3 regions of the Shewanella sp. BJSY2023SW001 genome follow, and region 1 is predicted to be linked to each of the others. Evidence: predicted binding sites of a transcription regulator. Region 1 holds the regulator's gene; each other region holds the start of a gene.

Region 1 (7,742 bases):
TGGACAGCCAAAATCTGCAACCCGCCAGAATCGGCACGGTCGCGCCGCAGCGAAAAGATGACATTGTGCTGGAGACTGAGTCTGAGAAACAGGCCAAATTGCTCAAGGAGAAAGATGCAGTCCAGGCTCAGGCTATATGCGATAAGGCCAAATTCCAATTGGATGTCCTCAATACCCACACCAGGCTACAACGTAAAGATGATGTCTCAGGTGAAATGATTAAGATGACTGAAGAAGAACGGCAGGCGCAGATAAAGGAGCAGCAGGAAAGAATTCGGCTGTTTTGCCAAAGAAACTAGCCAGCAAGGCCAGAGTAGAATAGGTTCTAGTAGCAAAAAGGAGCGCCGAAGCGCTCCTTGTTATTCCCGGAGTCGACTTACTTAACGAAGTCTACACCCAGTTTGATATCCGCCTTCAAGGTATCCAGCATGGCATCACGGGCGTTGGCTTCAAACGCGCTCAGTTCACCATATGGCAAAACCTTTTCGATACCATTTTTGCCGAGTACCACTGGCTGGGCAAAAAATTCAGCGTGTTCACTGCCACCGTCTACATAGGCGCACTCGATCACATTGGCTTCACCCTGCAGACCGCGGATCAGCGACAGACCGAAACGGAAAGCGGCCTGGCCCATGGACAGAGTCGCGCTGCCGCCACCGGCTTTGGCTTCAACCACTTCAGTACCGGCGTTTTGAATACGCTTGGTCAGGGCAGCAACTTCTTCATCGGAGAAGCTGACACCTTCAACCTGAGACAACAGAGGCAGAATGGTCACACCGCTGTGGCCGCCAATCACATTGACTTTAACATCGGCAACATTCAACCCTTTGGCTTCGGCGATAAAGGTTTCAGAGCGGATGACATCGAGAGTCGTCACACCGAATAGACGGTTCTTGTCGTAAACACCGGCTTTTTTCAGTACTTCAGCCGCAATGGCCACAGTGGTGTTCACTGGGTTGGTGATGATACCGATCAGCGCCTTGGGACAAGTCGCAGCCACCTTTTCAATCAGGTTACGGACGATACCGGCATTGATATTGAACAGATCAGAACGATCCATGCCAGGCTTACGGGCAACACCGGCAGAGATCAGCACCACATCAGCACCTTCCAGTGCAGGTGTTGGGTCTTCACCGGCAAAACCTTTAACTTCAACTGCTGTCGGGATATGACTCAGATCCACGGCAACCCCAGGCGTTACGGGGGCGATATCATAGAGTGACAGCTGAGAGCCGGCAGGTAATTGGGTTTTCAACAGAAGGGCAAGAGCCTGGCCAATACCACCAGCAGCACCTAGTACAGCAACTTTCATAGTTATCTCCGTCAATTCTCGGAATTATGTGTGACATAGATCTAATTCTGTGATGGCGCAACATTAAAGGATCGTCACAAAAATAGCAATTATCCCTTAGTCATATGACTCTGCTTCATCAAAAGCTGAATTAACTTCAGCATTTGCTCTCGCCTACTGAGGCTTCTTTTACCCAACAAATGACCCAAACTGCATTTTTATGCAGGCATCTTGGGTATTTGTTGACACTTACCCGTTTGATATGCAGAATGAGCGAGATTTTCTGAATAACGACAGAAGAAGATAATGCAAGCAAGCAAAAATCAGGATGAGCTAATCAGAACCTTCAAGGCTCTGCTTAAAGAGGAGCGCTTCGGCTCCCAGAGTGAAATAGTCAATGCACTGCAAGCCGAAGGCTTTGCCAATATCAACCAGTCCAAAGTCTCGCGCATGCTGAGCAAGTTCGGTGCCGTGCGCACCCGTAACGCCAAGCAGGAGATGGTCTACTGCTTACCGGCCGAACTTGGGGTGCCAACTGCCGGCAGCCCACTGAAGAATCTGGTATTGGATGTGGATCATAACCAAGCCATGATAGTGGTACGTACCAGCCCGGGGGCGGCGCAGTTAATTGCCAGGCTGTTGGACTCCATCGGCAAGCCAGAAGGTATTCTGGGCACTATTGCCGGTGATGATACTATCTTTATCTGCCCTTCCAGCATCAAGACCATTGATGAAACGCTGGAAACAGTCAAATCACTGTTCAATTACACAGACTAAGTTGAACATTTCATAAAAAAACGCCCCTCAATGAGGGGCGTTTTTGTCGCTATCGCGTTATTAATCATCAAACTGGATCATAAAATCCAGAGATGGGGCAAAGAAAGAGGAACCTGTTACCGCCTGAGTAAAGTGCATCAGGTGATCATGGTGTCCTTCTCCGTCACCGAAAACCATACTGTGAAGCATCTTTTCGAAATGGCTTGGTGTCTTACAAGTAGAGATAAACATCAATCCCTGTTGTTTGACTGAACCATAGGGCATGCTCTGACGCAGGATCTCCATCGACTCACCATTGTCATACTTGAGATTTACCCGCTTGATATGCGCCGTCAGCGGTTTGTCTTCCGAGGCGTACTCTATGTTGTCCTGCTTGGTGCGACCTATGATGTCTTCCTGCTTTTTCTGCGGCAGTCTGTGCCACTTACTCAAATTGTGGACATATTTCTGTACATGAATGTAGCTACCGCCGCGAAATGCATCGTCTTCATCCCCTACCAGGGCCACAGCTTGACGACCTCTGCCCTTGGGGTTTTCTGTGCCATCGACAAAACCGGTCAGATCGCGGCTGTCCATAAAGCGGAACCCGCGCTCCTCCTCCTCCAGTTCGGCCAACCCTTCCAGCATTTCGTTGACCTCATTGGCCACCAGATGAAGAATATCCAGGCGATCACAACGCAGGTGAATAAAGATATCGAACTCTATCGCCGGCGCATCCCGGTTACCCGACTCCATCGCGGGGAATGGCTTGAGTTCAGCCGGTCTGCTTCCCGGATAGAGGTGATCCCAAAAGTTGGCACCAATCGCCACAAAGGCATTAAAGGCACTGTCGGCATACTGATCTGCCAGCTCATACAAATACTGGGCAACATTGGCCAGACAAGGGCGCAGTTGTGACTCCCCGCCTTCGTTGGCATTGAACATCAGATAAACACTGTGCAGATTTCCCTCTGCGCAGATCCCCAGCTGTTCCCGTGGCATAACCTGTGTATCCATTTGCAATCTACCCTTTCAGATTAATTCATCTTCGGCCTTATTATCCGCAACTTGAGCATTAATTTGAATTAGCTCACGCACGTTTTTGCCGATTACTTTCAATAACCTGATGCTTGTCCGTCTTTACGGGACTCGGACGCTCCCCGATAAACGCCACTTTCAACATTAACGCCTATGGCCTGATAACCACCGAAAGCCCCGAGAGAATCACTTAAAGTATGCCCCTTTTTCATCAGCTCACGGCGGGTTTCCATGGAAAAGCCCGACTCGAGGCTGATATAACCGCCATCTGTCATCTGCTCGCCGGTCGGTTGGCTGGAACCTGTATGCAATATTCTCGGAGCATCGCCCGCCTCCTGCAGGTTGAGGCCAAAATCAATCAGATTAATCATGATCTGGGCATGCATCTGGGGTTGGGTGGCTCCCCCCATGACACCAAAGCTGAGCCAGGGCTTGCCATCTTTGGTGACAAAGGCCGGAATTATGGTATGAAACGGTCTTTTACCCGGTGCATAGGAATTGGCACGCCCGGGAGTGAGATCAAACAGTTGGCCTCTGTCCTGAAGCACAAATCCCAAATCCGGAGGCGTCATGCCTGAGCCCATGCCACGATAATTGCTCTGGATGAGGGACACCATATTGCCTTCTTTATCGGCGGTAGTGAGATAGATGGTATCACCGTGTAAAAGATTGGGATTACCCGGCTCAACACTGGCGGCGGCTTTGTCAGCATCGATAAGCTTGGCTCTGGCGTAGTTGTATTCTTTGGAGATAAGTGACGCTACCGGCACTTTGGCAAAGTCCATGTCAGCGTAGAACTTGGCTCGGTCGGCAAACGCCAGCTTTTTTGCTTCCACGAAATGATGCACATATTCGGCGCTGTCCAGCCCCATGGCCTTGAGATTAAATGGCTCCAGGGTTTTAAGGATCTGCAGTGCCGCTATCCCCTGGCCGTTGGGGGGCAGCTCCCAGATATCATAGCCCCGATAATTAACCGATACAGGTTCAACCCACTCACTCTTGTGAGAAGCGAGATCTTCATAGGAAAGATAACCGCCCTGTTGTTGCATATAGGCGGCAATACTGCGGGCTATCTCTCCTTTGTAAAAGACGTCCCTGCCCCCCTTGGCAATTTTTTCATAGCTGTTGGCCAAAGCCGGATTTCGAAACAATTCACCGACGGCCGGCATGCGGCCGCCTGGCATATAGGTTTCTTTAAACCCCGGGTATTTGGCCAGCTTGTCACCGCTTCGCGCCAGATAGAAGGCGATGAGCTCGGAAACCGGAAATCCTTCACGGGCATAATGAATAGCCGGCGCCAGGTTATCCTTCATGGGCAATTTGCCGAACTTGTCATGCAGTTCATACCAGCCATCCACGGCACCGGGCACGGATACGGGCAAAGGTCCATAAGGCGGCAGATGCTCAAGCCCTTTTGCCTTGAGCATCTCCAGCGTCAGAGAAGCCGGACTGCGGCCAGAGGCATTAAGCCCATAGAGCCGCTGCTCTTTGGCGCTCCAGACAATGGCAAAAAGATCGCCGCCTATGCCAGAACCAGTAGGCTCCACCAACCCCAGCATGGCATTGGCGGCAATCGCGGCATCCACGGCGCTGCCACCTTGTTTGAGAATATCGACCGCCACCTGAGTCGCCAGTGGTTGGCTGGTTGCCGCCATACCATTAACCGCATAGACTTCAGAGCGGCTCGCAAAGGCCGCGCCCGTGATTCTATCCATCGCCATGCTTCCCGTGCTGCAGCAAACAGCCAAACTCCCGATGACGCCGAGTAACAGCTGACGACATGAGCTGTTGCTGATATTCCGTATCCCTTGTGCGTCCTGCATTTTATTATTGCTGTGGTTATGCATCTCGCCTCCGCTCTCATCCCGGAGCGGCGCATGGGCGAGTCCGGGGTTCAGTGAATACCTATGGTGAATTCAATCAAACCGATTGTTTGGTATAACACAGAGACAAACAAATTATCACCCACAGCAAACTTATGAAACAATTGTTGTTAACAGCCATTACCGAACAACACCAGCGGATGTTCCAGTGTCGACAGCCTGACTCTCTGCCCTGGAGAAAACTGTACCTGATGACTACGGACCTCTAGAGTGACGCCCTCTTGCTGCACATCATAATGGCAAACATTGCCCAGAAAACGCCGCTCGGTAACCACGGCCAGCCCCTGTTCGTCGGGTTGTAACTCCAACTGCTGTGGCCGCAGCAACAACTCACCCTGCCAGTTCAGTGGCAAACCATGGGGCAAAGAGCTCTTAAGGCGGCCGATTTGAGTATCGACACAGTGCTCGCAGCTGACCTTGGCCTTAAGATAATTACCACTGCCGAGAAAGTCCGCCACATAGCGATTGACCGGGTTGGCATAGAGAGTTTCGGCACTGCCTTGCTGCACTATTTTTCCATCTTCAAACAGCGCCAGGGTATCGGCAAAAACAAAGGCCTCATCCTTACTGTGGGTCACAAATACGGCGCTGACGTTACGGCTCTTGAGGATCGCGCGAATCTCCAGCATCAGCTCGCCGCGTACCTGGGCGTCTATATTGGAGAAGGGTTCATCCAACAACAGCAGTTCAGGTTCATAGGCAAGCGCCCTGGCAATCGACACCCTCTGTTGTTGACCGCCGGACAACTCGTGGGGATACCGTTCACCAAGCCCCGGGAGCTTGACCAAATCCAACATCTCCTCGAGCCGGCTCAGGCGCTGCGCCTTGTTCAACCCCTTGACACCAAAGAGGATATTCTGCGCGACCGTCAAGTGGGGAAACAGGGCATAGTCCTGAAAGATCATCCCCACGCCACGCTCCTCTCCAGGAACCTGCAGCTTATCCGTGGTTACTGCACGGCCGCTGATATGAATTTCACCGGCGGAGACCGGCTGCAGTCCGGCAATGGCTCTGAGCAGAGTCGTTTTACCACAACCACTGGGTCCGAGCAGGGCGGCAATTTCACCGGCTTGCAAAGTAATGCTCAGCCCTTTGAGCACCTGCTGGGCGCCATAATGGCTATGGAGTTGCTTGACACTCAGGGTCGACATCAGTTGTTTTGCTCCAGCGAACGGTTGAGATAAATCAAGGGCACCAGCCCCACCAACACAATAACAATAGCCGCCAACGCCCCCTGCTCCAACTGCTCATCGGAGACGTATTGGAACACTTGGGTGGCCAGGTTGTGAAACCCGACAGGGCTTAGCAACAAGGCAGCCGGCAACTCTTTCATCGCCTCGATAAATACCAGCAGCAGAGCGGCAAAAATACCGCTGCGCAGCAGTGGCAGATGGATTAATGCCAGTACTTTACCCGGTGTCTTGCCCAGGCTGATGGCCGCCATGTCAAGAGAAGGCGACAGCCGTTTGTAACTGCTCTCTATGCTGCCGATGGCGATGGCGGCAAAGCGAATACAAAACGCCAGCACCAGGGCGGCGATACTGCCGGTGAACAAGAGCCCCGGGCCTTGACGCTCGAACAGAGCGTAGAGATCATCGATTCTGAAATCGAGCCAGGTCAGCGGAATAAGCACGGCAATCGCCAGCACAGTGCCCGGCAGTGCATAGCCGGTACTGACCAGACGGGATGGCAGCATGTCCCACTTTCGCGGGCTCAGGCGGCGAATGAACACCAAGAGGATAGCCAAAAGCAAACACAATACACTGCTGATGGCGGCAACCGTTAGGCTGTTGAGACTGTACTGCCAAAAGTCACTGTTCCAGCTCTGCTGCCAGTAATCCAAGGCGTAACTGCCGAGAATGACAAATGGCAAAACAAAGGCCAGCAGCAGCAACAGCGAGCAGTAGCCGAGCGCCAACCACTCACGCCAACCTTTAAGCCGGTAAGGCTCCGGCGCCTCAAGCAACAGCTGCTTTTGAAATAATTGTTGTTTACGCCTCGCCATACGCTCCAGCGCAAACAGAGTAAAAACACCAAGCAACATCAATAGCGAAATTTTAGCCGCGGCCGCCAAGTCACCATAGGCTCGCCAGGTATCGTAGACAGCCGTGGTCAGGGTGGATACCGCAAAATAATTGACCGTCGCCAAGTCAGCCATGGTTTCCATGGCCACCAGGGCGACACCGGCCGCCAGCGCCGGGCGCGCCATTGGCAGCGACAAACGCCAGAAACTCTGCCATGGCGAGCAGCCCATTACCTTGGCCGCATGCTGCAAACTTAAGGACTGCTCCAGAAACGCGGTGCGCCCCAAGAGGTAAACATAAGGGAAGAGCACCAGCGACAACATCACAGTGGCGCCGCCCAGAGTTCGAATATCGGGAAACCAGTAGTCGGTTACCGATTGCCAACCAAAACTTGCGCGTAAAAAACGCTGCACAGGCCCGGCATAATCCAGTAAATCGGTATACACATAAGCGACAATATAGGCCGGCATGGCCAGCGGCAACAACAGAGCCCACTGGAACAGGCGCCTGCCGCGAAATTCACAGCGCGCCACCAGCCAGGCAGCAGGCACCGCCAAAAGCAGACTGCCGACACTCACTCCCAACATCAGCCAAAAAGTATTGGCTATGTATGACGGCAACACAGTGGCAAACATCTGCCCAAAGCGGGTTTCACCCGGTTCAAACGCCTGCATGACCAGCGCCAGCAACGGCGCCACCATTAAGCCGCAGACGATAAACCCCGCCCACGACCAGCCCCTGGAGAAGGTC
Region 2 (7,742 bases), on a different contig from region 1:
CAATGGCGGTTGTGGTTTCGAAGACAAACAGGAAGGCTTTATCGCCACCTGCAGCGAGGAGAAACAGGAAGTGATCTTAACGGGCGCAGTCGAAGCACAGAAACTGGTGACAGAATTACCCGAATTCAGCAGTGGCTATCAAAGTTATCAGGTAGAAGCAGAGGTATTGGCTCCAGTAAAAGCGGTCAAGAAAGCCACAGAAATTGTCGTCATCATAGGTACATGGTGCCCGGACTGCCACAGAGAAACACCGCGCTTTATCCGCATCATGGAGCAAGTAGCCAACCCTAATATCCAAGTGCGTTATATCGGGGTAGATCGCCAGAAACAGGATCCGGAAGGCTTGGCCGCTCAATATGACTTCCAGCGGATCCCAACCTTTATTGTGCTTCAGGATGGCAAAGAGATTGGCCGTATCGTTGAACGCCCGGAAGTATCTCTGGAGCAGGATCTAGCCAAGATCCTCGAGTAATCTTTCAAGCCACTATGCCGCGTAACCTAAGGTGCACTCGGACTGTAGCAACAAAAAAATGAGATAGTAAAAAGGACCTGGTTAAGGTCCTTTTTTAATTGTGCTTATTCTGCAAACTGCCGTTTGGCCAACATCTGCAGCACCCCTTCACGCAAAGCGCCGCCGGATAAATGCAGGCGTTCAATACCCAAAAGTTCAAACAGCGCCAGCAAGATGGCAACTCCGGATGCAAAGGTCGGCGCCCGCTCGGGACAAAGGCCACTTATGCTATCCAAAGTTAGGCTCTCCTGCGCAAGCAACTCCTGTTTCAACGACTCCAGTACCGTCAGGGTCAGGGTTTCCGACTCCTGCCTGTGCTGCAACACTTCAACCACTGACTGCACTGCTCCGGAAGCACCGACCACCGAATGCCAGCCCAGCGCTTTCAAAGTCGATTTGTGTTCAGCCAAGGCCTGCTCCACCTTGGCTCGCACATCGTCAAAGTCCAGCGGTTGCAGGGGGGCAGAGGTGAAAAAGCATTGATTATAGGTGACACAGCCTATGGGCAGACTGGTTTTAAACAGCACCTTTTCACCGTCACCCACAATAAACTCGGTACTGGCGCCACCTATATCTATCACCAGGCGTCGCCCTTCACCATGAGTGGTCGCCACCATGCCTTGATAGATAAGTTCGGCTTCGCGCATACCGCAGATGATCTCTATCGGGTGCCCCAATATTTGCAGGGCACGACGATTGAATTCATCTGAATTACTGATACATCGAAGAGTTGCGGTAGCAATAACAGCCACATTGGCATCACCAACTTGATGCTCGACAAGCATATTGGCGAACATCGCCAGGCAATCGAGGCCTCGTTCGAATGCCGCCTGATTAAGACTGCCATCGGCCTCAATTCCCTCGGCCAACCTCACCTTACGTTTGTATTTGGCAAGAACCTTGGGCTGGCCGCCGACGGTACGGGCAACCAGCATATTGAAGCTATTGGAGCCAAGGGTTATGGCGGCGTAGGCGGGTTTCGGCATTCAGGAATGTCTGCGGGTCCTGTCGTGACGAGGTGGACGACCACCGCTACGATGAGCTCCCTGAGGACGTCCCTGACCGCGATCGCGGGTATTACGCGGTCCGGCATGCTTACGATGGATACGAACCGGTGCAGGAATATCATCGAGCAAGGCTTCGGCATCGTAAGAGGTTACCGGAATCGAGTGCTTGATATAGTCTTCGATAGCCGGCAGGTTGAGGGCGTATTCTTCACAGGCAAAGCTGACTGAAACCCCTTTGGCACCGGCGCGGCCGGTACGACCGATACGGTGAACATAGTCTTCACAGTCATCAGGCAGGTCGAAGTTATAGACATGGGACACATCAGAAATATGCAGGCCACGGGCTGCGACGTCTGTGGCCACCAAAATATCCAGATCACCCTTGGTGAACTGCTCCAGGATCTTAAGACGTTTCTTCTGTGGCACGTCACCGGTCAGCAGACCGACTCTGTGACCATCTCCTTCGAGCCAGCCCCAGAGGTTCTCACACTGATGCTTGGTGTTGGCAAAGACTATCGCCTTATCCGGCCAATCTTCCTCTATCAGGGTAAGCAGCAGTGGGATCTTGTCCTTCATCGAAGGATAGAACAGCTCTTCCTTGATGTTTTTTGAGGTCTTCTCTTCCGGTGCAATTTCGACTTTGACCGGATCATTCATATGGTCATAAGCCAGCTCCTGCACCTTCATCGACAAGGTAGCCGAGAACAGCATGTTGAGCCTGTCTTTGGCATCCGGCATACGGCGGAACAGGAAGCGAATGTCTTTGATAAAGCCCAGATCAAACATGCGATCCGCTTCATCCAACACTACCGCCTGAATGGAACTGAGGTTGATAACCCCTTGACGCACATAATCTATAATGCGTCCTGTAGTACCAATCAGGATATCCACGCCCTTGTCCAGCACCTTGCGCTGGGCATCATAGCCTTCGCCGCCATAGACAATCCCCACCTTGAGTTTGGTGTGTTTGGACAGCAAGGTGGCATCTTTGGCTATCTGAATCGCCAGTTCCCGGGTTGGTGCCATAATGATGGCTCTGGGCTGATTAAGTTGGCGTTCGGCGGGAATATCGGTTGAAAGTAAATGGTTAAAAGTTGCTACCAGAAAGGCCAGGGTCTTGCCCGTACCTGTCTGCGCCTGACCGGCGATATCCTTGCCCTGCAAAAGTACCGGCAGGGAAAGTGCCTGAATAGGCGTACAATATTCGAAACCGTTTTCTGCAAGCGCCTGAATTACTTCAGGATGTAGTGGCAGTTCGGCAAATTTTTGTTGAGATAAATGTGTTTCGCTCATAGCGCAAGCATACCAGTTAGGGTTGCAATAAGATACTCGATCGTTTGAAATAGCGACAAGAAAAAAACGGTGACTTGAATTGCCGTTAATCCAACCCAATATACAGGTTAAGCCATTAACAGACCAGTAATGGCAACCCAACTGGAGAACATCATGAGCGATAAAATTGTGTACCTGAGCGACGACAGCTTTGAAAATGACGTCCTGAAATCAGAACTGCCTGTATTGGTAGACTTCTGGGCCGAGTGGTGTGGCCCATGTAAAATGATCGCTCCCATCCTGGACGATGTTGCCGAAGAATACGCTGGCAAACTGACCATCGCCAAATTAAACATAGATCAGAACAACGCTTCACCTGTTAAATACGGTGTTCGCAGTATTCCTACCCTGTTGCTGTTCAAAAACGGTGAACTGGTTGCCAATCAAGTTGGCGCCCTGTCCAAGACTCAGTTGAAAGAGTTCATCGACGCCCAGATTTGATCACTCAAATCAAATAAGTGACACCCGGCACGCCCTAGAAATAAAAATGTGCCGGGTTCAGTTAAACTTCTGGACGCCCTGTCCTGATAGTGCTACTTTAATAACCAGATTCTTTCTACTAACCCACTTCTCGCTGTTCAATCAACATCCATCAAGTCCAATTTGAGAGATTGAGCGCGTAAGCTTTGTCGCGTGAAACAAGACCCACCAAAAATGAATTTAACTGAATTAAAAAACAAGTCTATTGCAGACTTAGTCGCACTGGCCGAAGAAATGAAGCTGGAGAATATGGCTCGTGCCCGCAAGCAGGATATCATCTTCTCTATATTGAAAGCCCATGCCAAGAGTGGTGAAGACATCTTCGGCGGCGGCGTTCTGGAAATACTTCAGGATGGATTTGGTTTCCTGCGCAGTTCCGATGGTTCGTATCTGGCCGGTCCCGATGATATTTATGTTTCGCCAAGCCAGATCCGTCGTTTCAACATGCGAACGGGTGACACCATTTTCGGCAAAATACGTCCCCCAAAAGAAGGCGAACGCTATTTTGCTCTGTTGAAAGTCAACGAAGTTAACTTCGACAAGCCTGAAAACTCCCGCAACAAGATCCTGTTTGAAAACCTTACCCCACTGCATGCAGAAGAACGTCTGCGTATGGAACGTGGTAACGGTTCCACCGAAGACATCACCGCCCGAATTCTGGACCTCTGCTCACCCGTGGGTAAAGGCCAGCGTGGTCTGATTGTTGCGCCACCCAAAGCCGGTAAGACTCTGCTGCTGCAGAACATTGCCCAGTCCATCACCTATAACAACCCTGAAGTGGTGTTGATGGTACTGCTGATCGACGAACGTCCTGAAGAAGTGACCGAAATGCAGCGTCTGGTTCAAGGTGAAGTGATCGCTTCCACCTTCGATGAGCCTGCAAGCCGTCACGTACAAGTTGCAGAGATGGTTATCGAAAAGGCCAAGCGCCTGGTTGAACACAAGAAAGACGTAGTGATCCTGCTGGACTCTATCACCCGTCTGGCTCGTGCTTACAACACGGTTGTACCTTCATCCGGTAAGGTACTGACAGGTGGTGTAGATGCCAACGCACTGCACAGACCCAAGCGTTTCTTCGGTGCTGCCCGTAATATCGAAAACGGTGGCAGCCTGACTATTATCGCCACTGCGCTTATCGATACCGGCTCCAAGATGGACGAAGTAATTTACGAAGAGTTCAAGGGTACAGGTAACCAGGAACTGCATCTGTCACGCAAGGCCGCTGAGAAGCGAGTATTCCCTGCCATTGATTTCAACCGCAGTGGTACCCGCCGTGAAGAGAAACTGACCACGCCGGATGAGCTGCAGAAAATGTGGATCCTGCGTAAGATCCTCAATCCTATGGATGAAGTCAGCGCGATGGAATTCTTGATCGACAAACTGGCAATGACCAAGACCAATGAAGAGTTCTTCACTGCGATGAAGCGCACCAAGTCTTGATGCAAAAGGCAACGGTCCTCATAGGACCGTTCCTACTCTGAAATCCATTAACACCATTCAGTCAAAGTTTGCTTAACTGAATGGTGTTATGTCAAACAGGTTGAATCTTACAGGTCGAGTGCCAAGATTTTCGAGCGGCGCTGGTAGTTGTAAAGCTGCTTCTTCTTGTTAGGCAAAGCATCCACCTCCACCAATTCAAAACCATGCTCAAGGAACCAGTGAATACTACGGGTCGTCAACGCGAATAACCTGGAGTAACCACGTACCTTGGCCTGGCCTATGATGTTTTGCAGCAGCAAGCTACCGCGATCGGCATCGCGATAGTCAGGGTGTACCACCAAACAGGCAAATTCGCCGGCATTATCCTCTTCAAAGGGATAAAGCGCCGCGCAGCCTATCACCAAGCCATCACGCTCAATAAGCATAAACTGCTCTACCTCTATCTCCAGTTGTTCGCGGGAGCGACGCACCAGGATACCCTGCTCTTCCAACGGGCGGATCAGGTTGAGTATGCCGCCAATGTCGGCAATGGATGCACGCCGTAAGCGCTCGGCACTCTCAGTGACTATCTGGGTACCTATACCTTCACGAGAAAACAATTCCTGCAACAGGGCGCCATCTTCCAGATAGCTGACCAAATGGCAACGGGGTACGCCACTGCGACAGGCATCAATACTGGCCTTGAGAAACGCCATGGTGCCGACGCAACCTTCACCTTGACCAGCCAGTTTATCGAGAATTTTCTGGGCATCGTTGGGCATCAGCTCGGCAATCACATCACCATTACGGTCCAAAATACCGTTCTGGGAGCTGAAACCTATCATCTTGTCGGCTTTGAGCTTGATTGCTACTTGAGTCGCTACCTCTTCAGCAGTGAGGTTAAAGCTCTCGCCGGTGACCGAAGCAGCTATCGGCCCCATCAGGATGATGCAGTTATTTTCCAATTGCCGCTTAAGCCCTTGAACATCAATACGGCGCACCTTGCCGGAGAGGCAATAGTCAATGCCATTGTCGACCCCCAAAGGCTGGGCGATGACAAAATTACCGCTAACCACATTGATCTGAGCTCCCTGCATAGGTGTGTTCGACAAGCTCATGGACAACCTGGCTGTAATATCAAACTGCAAAGAACCAGCCACCTGCTTAATCAGCTTGAGAGTGGCTTCGTCGGTGATCCGTACACCTTGATGATAGGCGGGCTCAATCTGATGATGAGCCAAGGATTCATCTATCTGCGGCCGGGCGCCATAAACCAATACCACCTTGATCCCCAGGCTATGCAGCAAAGCAACATCATTGATGATGGAACGAAACTTAGGCTGAGCCAGCGCCTCCCCTCCTAACATCACAACAAATGTCTTACCCCTGTGAGCATTGACATAGGGAGCAGAATGACGAAAACCATCAACCAATTCTGTGGTACGCACCTTGGGATTTACCTCACACTCGTTAAAACCGGCAGAAATGAATGCCACACCTGTGGCACGAACAATATGTTAATGCATTTAAATTCACTTAAAAAGCATTTATTTTCACATGCAGTTATTTTAAGCCCTAACCATTCACAAGCAGGAGAAGCAATCTCCAAATGCTTTTCCCAAAGACCACTATCGAGTCAATATTCGCAGCCAGGGTTCCAGTTACTGCAAAGAAAGGTATAGCAGGGATCTGTTGAGAATGTATGAACCTGTAGCGCCCCGGAACCAGCGCCATAAGGTTTGCTATTATCGATGGGCAGATAGACAGGACCTGCAACTCAACCTGCCCCAAACAAGAAGAACTCCAGGTAAGAGACACGGATACGGCGAATATAAAGTACAAAGTCAAACCTCGAGTACCGACGTCCTGCCGGCGGGCTCGTAGCTGGGAAGGAGGGTTTCTGCAAATATCGATGCAACTGCCGCCCTATTATCAATTTTGAATTCAAACGCGGATCAAAAATCAGCCTGATTGCTGTACCATATAGCCACAGTTACAGAGGCGATATCGAATAGGGCATCACAGCATCGGCCCGGTCTGATTGACATCGGCGACTGACATCTTTAAAACGTCACCCAACTTGGCGATAGCGCTACGAGACACAGCAAGGACATGGACTGATGGGACAGCTTATAGGAAATTTCTTCTCGGTAGTTTGGCGAGTTCTCGCTGCCGTTTTTGGTCACTGGCAAGCGCCGCCCTGGATGCATTGGTGCATAAAACATCCCTTTAAAGCATTGGGAAGCCTACTGCTGCTATCTGTATTGACTGTGCTTTGCTGGGGCGGCTGGTATTGGTACCAGCATTTACCCAAGCCCTATACCCTGCACTACACGCTCAAGGCGCCGAGGCTGACCGATTACCACCAAGCCAAACCTCAGGTCGCTCCCTTGACCCTGACCTTCAGTGGTTCGGTCGCGCCTTTGGATGTCATAGGCAAACCCGTCTCCAAGGGCGTCAGTCTCAGCCCCCAACTCGCCGGACAGTGGCGCTGGGCCAGTGACAAACACCTGCAATTTACTCCGGATAACGACTGGCCGATTGCGGAAAAGTTCGCAGTCAGCCTGGATAAGAAGCAGCTGCTGGCAGACCATATCTTACTGGATAAATACCAGAGCGAATTCAGCACAGCCGCCTTCACGGCCACCATCTCTGACGGACGCCTGTACCAGGATCCGGCCCAGCCGAGTATTCAAAAGCTGGTCGCCACCCTGGCCTTCAGCCACCCGGTGGATACGGCTTCGGTCAAACCCCAACTGGCGATATTGCTGAGCCCCGGCTTGACCTACAGTGGCAATGGCGATACCGAAGTCACCTTCGACGACAAGCATCTGTTCGCTTACATACATTCTCCTGCGCTCGTCACGCCACTTGAGCAGAGCACTGTAACCCTGGAAGTCAGCAAAGGGATCCTGGCGGCCAGCGGCGGCAACAAGGCGGGCAAGAGCCAATGGCAAGTAGAGGTTCCCGGCCGTTATCAGCTGAGCTTTAAA
Region 3 (7,742 bases), on a different contig from region 1:
GCCTGTCATATTGCGAACCGGCAGCAGGATGTTGTGCAGTGGCGTCAGTGTCATCAGCAGCTCGTTGGCAACTACTTTAATGTCAGGCCTGACTTCGCTGATAAGTTTTATCAGCACCAGAGCATCCAGCGAACCTATTGGATGATTGGCGAAGATAACGACCCGGCCCTGATGGGGAATGTTTTCCACCTCACTGTCCGGCACAGTATAGCTGACGGCAAAGCTTTCCAGCACTTGTTCAACAAAATCCACGCCCTTGAGAAAACTGAATTGGCCGGCGATATCATTGCACTCCCGCTCATTGAGCAGATAACGCAGTAAGGCCTTGGTTGGCTTGGCGAGCCAAGGCTTGCTGTTGATATTGGGCAGATTGGATTCCACAACTTTGTCGACGGTAAACATCATAATGGGGTACCTGATTTAAGCAGCTTGTTGTTCTTGTCTCTGCCAGGCGAAGCGTTTCAGTACTTCGGTCCGGCCCAGTTGTTCATTCCAGCGCTCGAGTTGCAGCTCGCCCTCGAGGGTTTCGGTCAATAGGGTGCAGTTCTCTACCCAGTCACCATCATTGGCATAGATAAAGCCGCTCATTTCCGTGAGCTCGGGCTGGTGAATATGGCCACAGATGATGCCGTCCACCTTCTGCTTGCGGCCATAGCGCACCACGGCTTCGCGAAAACTGTTGATGGCTTGCTGGGCCTTGCCGACTCTTTGCTTGATAAAACCGGCCAAAGACCAATAGGGGTACCCGAGACGGCGGCGAACCTTGTGCAGTTGGCGGTTGAGAAACATCAAGACATCGTAGAGGTGATCGCCGAGGCGGGCGGTGATGCGGCCGATACAGACTTCGGAGTCAAACTGATCGCCATGTAGCATCAGCAAGGTTTTGCCGCTCAGGGTTTGATGTCGGTACTCTTTGCTGATAATGACGTCGGCGAGTTGCAGCTGATGGTAGTCCTTAAACAGCTCGTCATGGTTGCCGGGCAGATACACCAGCTTGATGCCGCTCTGTGCCATCTGCAGCAGTTTTTGCAGCAGTTGGTTGTGACTCTCGGGCCAGAATACCCGGCGTTTGAGGGCCCAGATATCGACTATGTCCCCCACCAGATACAGCACCTTGGGCTGAACGCTGTTTAGGAAGTGCAGCAGGTATTCGGCCTTGCAGTCAATGCTGCCCAGGTGAATATCCGAGAGCCAGAGGGCGTTGAGCTTGATGACAGGCTCGGCTGTGCGGCGGGAGTATGGGCGAAATGTCGATGGTTTGTTGACCAATGACTTGCTGTCTTTCATCGCGGCTCCTGGATAAAACCAGTGAAACGGGTTTGACTGTGAAAGACTCTAAGTCAGTTATTTGACCTTGAAGTGACGTCTCGATGACCTTATTGTGACGCCCCCGAACTCATCTCGATATCATTTGGCAATATGATGCGAAACTCGCTGCCATGCCCCGGTGCACTGATCAGGCGGATCTCGCCGCCAAGCACTTGAGTCACCAGTTTAAATTCCCGCAGTTGTTCATGGGACTGATCGACGCAGAGCGGTTTGAAGCTGCGGCTCCGCTTGGCGGCGCGCTCCAGGTTAGTCAGTATCAGTCGGCAGCAATCGGCCATTTCACTCTGGTACTGTTCGCAAATCTTGCTGATCGACATCCTTGGCGTAAAAGCACTTGTTGAAGGCTTTAACATTCTCTGCCAGATGCGAAGCCGCGGTGACACAGATACTTACGGGGGGGATTTCATAGGTGATGCTGCAAAAACGGCCGCATGTAGCGGCCGTTGTCGGGAGGTTAGGTTACATTGCCCCTAGAACAGCAGATGTGCCATTCCGGCAATTACCGGCAGGGTGACCAGAGTACGTAGCAGGAAGACGGCGAACAGCTCCCAAATTTTCACCGGTATCTTGCTGCCGATAAGCAAAGCGCCTACTTCACTCATGTAGATCAATTGGGTGACCGACAGCGCCGCAATCACAAAACGTGTCATGTCGGCTTCTATGCTGGTGGCCAGAATCGAGGGGATAAACATATCGGCAAACCCAACGACTATAGTCTTGGAGGCCTGTGTTGCTTCGGGGATTTGCATCAATTCCAGCAGCGGAATAAAAGGCATGCCAAGATAGTCAAATACCGGGGTGTATTCGGCGATGACCAAAGCTATGGTGCCTATTGCCATTACGACAGGGAGTACCCCGAAGATCATATCGATGACATTCTTTACCCCCTCGGAGAGCACCTTGAATATACCGCCGGTATTGGCTGCCTTGGTGAGCGCCAGTTCCAGCCCCCAGGACAGGGAGTTATGGCCTTGCGGCAGTGACTCATCATCTTTCTGCCTGGGGCTGCCATCAACATAGAGATCTTTTTTGCGTGACAGCGGCGGCAACTTGGGCACAACTATGGCGGCAACAATACCGGCCAGACAGACGGTCAGGTAGAAGGGCACAAACATTGCCTGCAGTTTCACTTGAGTGAGCACCACAAGGGTAAAGGTGATAGAGACTGCCGAGAAGGTGGTGCCGATAACCGCCGCTTCACGTTGGGTATAGAAGCGGTTTTCATACTGCTTGCTGGTGAGCAGAATACCAACGCTACCATCCCCGAGCCAAGAGGCCATACAGTCGATGGCGCTGCGTCCCGGCAGGTTAAATACCGGTCGCATCAATTTGGTCAGTAAGGTACCGAAGAGTTCCAGCAGGCCAAAATTGAGCAATAAAGGCAGGAACATACCGGCAAAAAAGAACACACAGAAGAGTAGCGGCAGCAGGTCATTCATTACCAAGGCGCCGGTGGAATCGGCTCTGAGTATCTCAGGGCCAACCTGGAAGAAGGTCAGGCAGATAAATATTGCTCCCAATACTCTAACCAAGAGCCAGGCAGGGCTGATATTCAACAGAGAGTTAAGAAACTTGCTGTGGCGGACGAAGCCGGGACGAAGGAGCTTTACCAACACACTGGCAGTGGCCATAAATACCACTATCGCGCAAATTATGCCGGTCAGATAATCATTGAGCAAACCCTTGAGTTCACCGGCCAACACAGCTACAGGGATCGTCAGTTCGTTGTTATAACTGATAGGTGTCATAAAGAGTAAGACACCGAGCAGGGATGGCACCAGGAAGGTGAGTATAGTTGCTATGTTGCGGGGTTGTTTTTCGTTTGCCACGTTTGTTACACCCTGAATTTACACTAATGAATGAGTAAAAAGTTACTCGCCAGGGGCAATATTGGCTTTGGATGCATTTTCATTCAGCCAGCCCCAGAATTTAAGGGGGCAAGATTACCCCCTTAATGCGGCTATGTAAATTCATTCGCTGTCAGTTCTGTCTCTTTGATCACAACAGCATAGTTATTAGCAGTCTTTGCGTAATTATTGTTTGAGCAGTTCCTAATAAAAAAGTCTTCAAAAATAAATAGTTAAATAATTGTTGCTCGAGTCAAGTCCAGGATTGAGCCTTAACCGAAGGTTTGTCTCAGATTCAATGACCTGTCGGCACTGGCCTTTAATTGCAATACGGCGTGCTCTACTTGACCTAGGGCAGAAACGTTGTCACGGGTGGCGCCATGAATCATCTGGATGCCACTTGCTATTTCCTGTACCACTTGCCCCTGCTGAGTGGCTGCCACGGCATTTTGTCTGGCGAGATCGTGTATTTCACTCATTCCCTGGTTAACTGTGTTGATGGACTCTACTGCCGATAATGCTTCGGTTGCACATTTCTGTGCTTGGTGTCTACTGGCTTCCATCTCAGTGGCCCACTTGGTCAGCATGCTGAACATAGTCTCTATGCTGGCTGAAATGCTTTTGGTGGACTCTTGGGTTCGAGCCGACAAGGCTCTGACCTCGTCGGCGACTACGGCAAAACCGCGTCCCTGTTCACCGGCTCTGGCTGCTTCTATGGCTGCATTGAGGGCCAGCAAGTTGGTTTGATCGGCAATGGCATCGATTTCCGACATGGCATTGGCAACTTGCTGAGCTTCATCGTTCAGATGCTTGGCATTGGAAGCCGCCCTGGCAACATCATCGGCTAGGTGGAGAATATGTTTGCTGTTCTGATGCATCACATCCCGGCTTTGACGACAGAGGCCATAAGCCTCATCTATACGGCCAGAAGTAGCCTGAGTATTGTCGGCTACCTCACTGATTGTGGCGTGCAACTCTTCGATAGCGCTGGCAATTTGATGCATCTGTTGCTGCTCCAGATCCATGCCGACTCTGGCCTGCTCGGTGGCCACCACCAACTGAGCGGCAATATCATTGGTTTTCAGAGCTTGATCCTGAGTCCTGCCCAATACGCCTTGAAGCATGGCAGCTTTACGTTGTAACTGGAATTCGAGCACAGATGAGGTGTCTTGCCCGGCATAGATGAAGCGACTGATAGAGTCGTACTCTTGCTTGAGTGTCATCAGTCGGGCGGGAATACGAAAGGCTTCGTCATAGAAGATTGCCAGATTGAGCGCCATCAATATGGCCCCGGCCAACATCACTCCCAATCCCCAAATATAACCACAGAGTAGCAGACCAGCCCCAGCCATCAGTGCTGAAAGCAAGCGTTTTTGTGTCAGCGTCAGTGGATCTTTGACTTCTTTCCCTTGGTTCAGACGGTGGTAAACTTTGATGGCCCGCTTAACAGTCTCTTGGCTGGGCTTAACCCTGACGGATTGATAACCAATGATTTTTCCCTGTTCAAAGATGGGGGAAACGAAAGCATCGACCCAGTAAAAACCACCATCCTTACAACGGTTTTTGACCAATCCCCGCCAGGATTGGCCCGCCTTGAGGCATTGCCACATTTCGGCAAAGGCTGCTTTGGGCATGTCGGGATGGCGAACCATGTTGTGGCTGTGGCCCAATAGCTCGACTTCAGAGAAACCCGAGATCTTGGCAAAGGCAGGGTTGACGTAAGTGATAACGCCGCGAAGATCTGTGGTGGAAATGAGTTCGTCGGTGGATTGCAGACAGACTTCCCTGTCCGTAGTGGTGGAATTCCTTGTGGACATCTTTATTCCGGCTCAGAGTTAGTGGCCCTATGTTGATTCAGGCCTTATTATCGTTTTAAGTGTGATAAGCATAACATTTTTGTGGTTATTGGGGGGAGGGCTTTTTTGACAAATCTTTTAGGAACCAGTATTTGCATATCATTGATATGAATACTAATTGTAAAATTCTGTGGTCAGTGTTTTGGCCGGGATAAAACGCTATAAATAAACTGGCTATCGGCTGACTACAGTGGAATCTGCTGGTGCATTTTTGCCCTTGGACAAGCCATGTCAATTTCCGTGGCTGTCATCATCTTGACGATTAGAATCAATATCATCAATTAGTTGCTGAATAAGCCAGGGGCCAACGAACCGGAATCTATACTCTGGTGCCAAAATGCAATAATTCGACCGGGAGCGACTTTTGTTGTTTAAACTCGGGTAAATAAGCGATCAGTAACGCAAAAAGACCTTGCCCGGACTTTAAAAAAAATCTGGAGCATGTAAGTTAGACTGCAGAAACCTAATCCGGGGCAAACACTGGCATGTTAAGAAGACAGAGACTGGCAAGAATGGCGTTGAGCTTTGGTTTGCTGGGACTCTTTGGACTGCTGCTGGGCCTGGGGTTGGTTATCTTGGGCTATCAGAGTGGCGATGGCCGGGGCTTCAGTTTACTCAATCACAGTTTGAGTGAATTGGGCAGTTATGGTCATTCATCTTTGGCAGTGGTTCTTAATGGTGGTCTGTTCTTTGGCAGCCTGAGTTTGGTACTCTGCTGGTTGTTTATCCTGCAGCTATCTCGCCAATTGAGTGGTCATCTTCTTTATCTCAGTTTGACTCTGACCTGTATGGCGCTCGCCGGGGTGGGCTTATTTCCGGTCAATGTCTATCATCTCCACACTATGATGTTGAAGTGGTTTTTCATCTTTGGCTGTATCAGCGTAGGTTGCTATCTAATTTATCTAGTACAACGCCCCTTTGTCGCGGCCACCTTATGGACCTTAATCCCGGCGCTTATCAGCGGCATCAGTTTGGGCGCTTTTCTGTTTTTGCCATATCTGGAACTTGGTATTACCGAGGGAGACAATCCTTTTTACTATGAGTTGGTGCTGCAATTACCGCGCCCCGACTTTTGGTTGCCGGCGGTGCTCGTATGGCTGGGACTCGGCAGTTTTATGCTCTGGGTCCTGTGTTTGCTGCTGTGTACAAAAGAGGCTCCCGATGAACAGGAGCCTGTTGAACATCCATATTAAAAGCCCAAACACGAGCTTGCGTAAGATTTTGATTTAACGTCTATAGACCATGCCTGGCGCGCCGTGCCAGTATCCATTACAGGCTTCATTGCTCGTTTCGGCGTCGACTTCACTCCCTGCATCTTGCCGTAAAGATTCCGCCAGAGCGATAGAATCATGGCCATCGGGTGATACCCTGAACCAGTCAACGCCCAAACGTTTCATTTCTGGAATATCCCGTCTGAGATCGCAGCGGCCTGCCGATTGAGTCTGGATACCGTTGAGTCGCAATAGCGGCTGTTGCTCCTGGGTTTGTGCGACCAGGCCTTTGGGGTGCTGGATGCATATTGTCTGACAGTCATCTTTCGCCAGTCCCCGATGGCGGGCAGTGAAACAGCGGGCCGAGTGGGCCAAGGGCAGATAACCATAGCCCAATAACTCGACTTCAAAGCTTGGTGCGGGAGTAGTGACTTTCTGTAGCCAAGTCTTTGACAGCTCAATGGGCATCACAAAGCGCTGCATGCCCCATTGGTGCAGTTTGTCCAGGCTGGCTCTGTTGTAGTTATTGATACTGGCGCCACAGACAAAGGGCAGTCCCTGTTCTCGCGCCATACCTACGGCGGCCATATCGTTGGCTTCAACCATAAATTCGCCATTATCAAGTTGTTTCTTAAGCTCTTTAAGCTCGGATTGTGCTTCTATCAAGGCCAAGGTTGACAGTACGATCTGTTTACCGGCGTCTTTGAGTTCATGGGCCAGGGCCAGATAATCGGCAAACTTCATCTGCCTGCGGCGGCTGCAAACGGCTTCTCCCAGATAAATCAGTGGAATAGTGCTGTCTGCTACTTCACGGTAAAAGGCTTGTACCTGTGCTTTAGGCCAGCAATAAAGCAGCGGGCCAAGAGAAATATTCATAGAAAACTTCCTATTGCCAGCTGCGCTCGTAGGCACCCAGCGTAGTGGTTTGTCCCTCGGATACTTTGGCCAGTGCGGCATGCCATTCTGGTTTGGATTGGAACCGCTCAGGCGCATTCTGATAGGTGTCCAGTGCCTGGCGCCAAACCCGGGTAACTTGTTCCACATAGGCGGGGCTGCGTTGGCGACCTTCAATTTTGAGCGACACTATGCCAGCCTGAGCCAGTTCCGGCAGTAAGTCCAAAGTATTGAGGCTGGTGGGGGATTCCAGCAAGAAGCCTGGCTGGCTGTCTTCTTCGGTCAGATATCGTCCCTTACATACCACAGGGTAGCCCATCTGTTCATTCAACCCCGAGCTGTCAATCAAGACTTCGTTGAGACGGGTCTGGCGACAGCCTTGATTTTCCTGCCAGCGCACATGTTTTGCCGGTGAGCAGGAACCTCCTGAGTTGGGAGATTCCCCGGTCACATAAGAAGATAATTGACAGCGTCCTTCGGCCATAATGCATAGACTGCCGAAGGCGAACACTTCCAGGTCAACCGGGCTGGCTTTGGCGAGATCCTTGACCTGCTTGATGGAAAGCACTCTGGGAAGTACGGCGCGCTCAATGTTGAATTCTCGC

The links. Region 1 encodes ArgR, which controls arginine synthesis, uptake and breakdown. Its sites were predicted from a motif close to ANTGAATANNTATTCANT; they were not measured.
Region 2: argA (amino-acid N-acetyltransferase) is a predicted target of ArgR. The motif match lies at 6,269-6,286, and genes of this name have one in related genera.
Region 3: ACMHXH_RS12760 (YjiH family protein) is a predicted target of ArgR. The motif match lies at 3,188-3,205, and genes of this name have one in related genera.

What each region holds. Positions count from the first base shown of each region.
Region 1 covers NZ_JBKORF010000063.1:59,064-66,805, reverse strand. The annotation lists gene ACMHXH_RS14490 (DUF4124 domain-containing protein) at 1-299, shown strand, start outside; gene mdh (malate dehydrogenase) at 377-1,312, opposite strand; gene argR (transcriptional regulator ArgR) at 1,598-2,068, shown strand; gene ACMHXH_RS14475 (Dyp-type peroxidase) at 2,129-3,064, opposite strand; gene ggt (gamma-glutamyltransferase) at 3,163-4,806, opposite strand; gene ACMHXH_RS14465 (ABC transporter ATP-binding protein) at 5,079-6,122, opposite strand; gene ACMHXH_RS14460 (ABC transporter permease) at 6,119-7,742, opposite strand, start outside.
Region 2 covers NZ_JBKORF010000053.1:47,011-54,752, reverse strand. The annotation lists gene ACMHXH_RS12465 (thioredoxin family protein) at 1-472, shown strand, start outside; gene ACMHXH_RS12460 (exopolyphosphatase) at 577-1,497, opposite strand; gene rhlB (ATP-dependent RNA helicase RhlB) at 1,498-2,811, opposite strand; gene trxA (thioredoxin TrxA) at 2,965-3,291, shown strand; gene rho (transcription termination factor Rho) at 3,505-4,770, shown strand; gene argA (amino-acid N-acetyltransferase) at 4,878-6,197, opposite strand; gene ACMHXH_RS12435 (alpha-2-macroglobulin) at 6,870-7,742, shown strand, end outside.
Region 3 covers NZ_JBKORF010000054.1:1,518-9,259, reverse strand. The annotation lists gene ACMHXH_RS12775 (GNAT family N-acyltransferase) at 1-405, opposite strand, end outside; gene ACMHXH_RS12770 (UDP-2,3-diacylglucosamine diphosphatase) at 421-1,287, opposite strand; gene ACMHXH_RS12765 (ATP-binding protein) at 1,377-1,646, opposite strand; gene ACMHXH_RS12760 (YjiH family protein) at 1,800-3,158, opposite strand; gene ACMHXH_RS12755 (methyl-accepting chemotaxis protein) at 3,449-4,993, opposite strand; gene ACMHXH_RS12750 (hypothetical protein) at 5,518-6,225, shown strand; gene ACMHXH_RS12745 (U32 family peptidase) at 6,259-7,119, opposite strand; gene ubiU (ubiquinone anaerobic biosynthesis protein UbiU) at 7,130-7,742, opposite strand, start outside.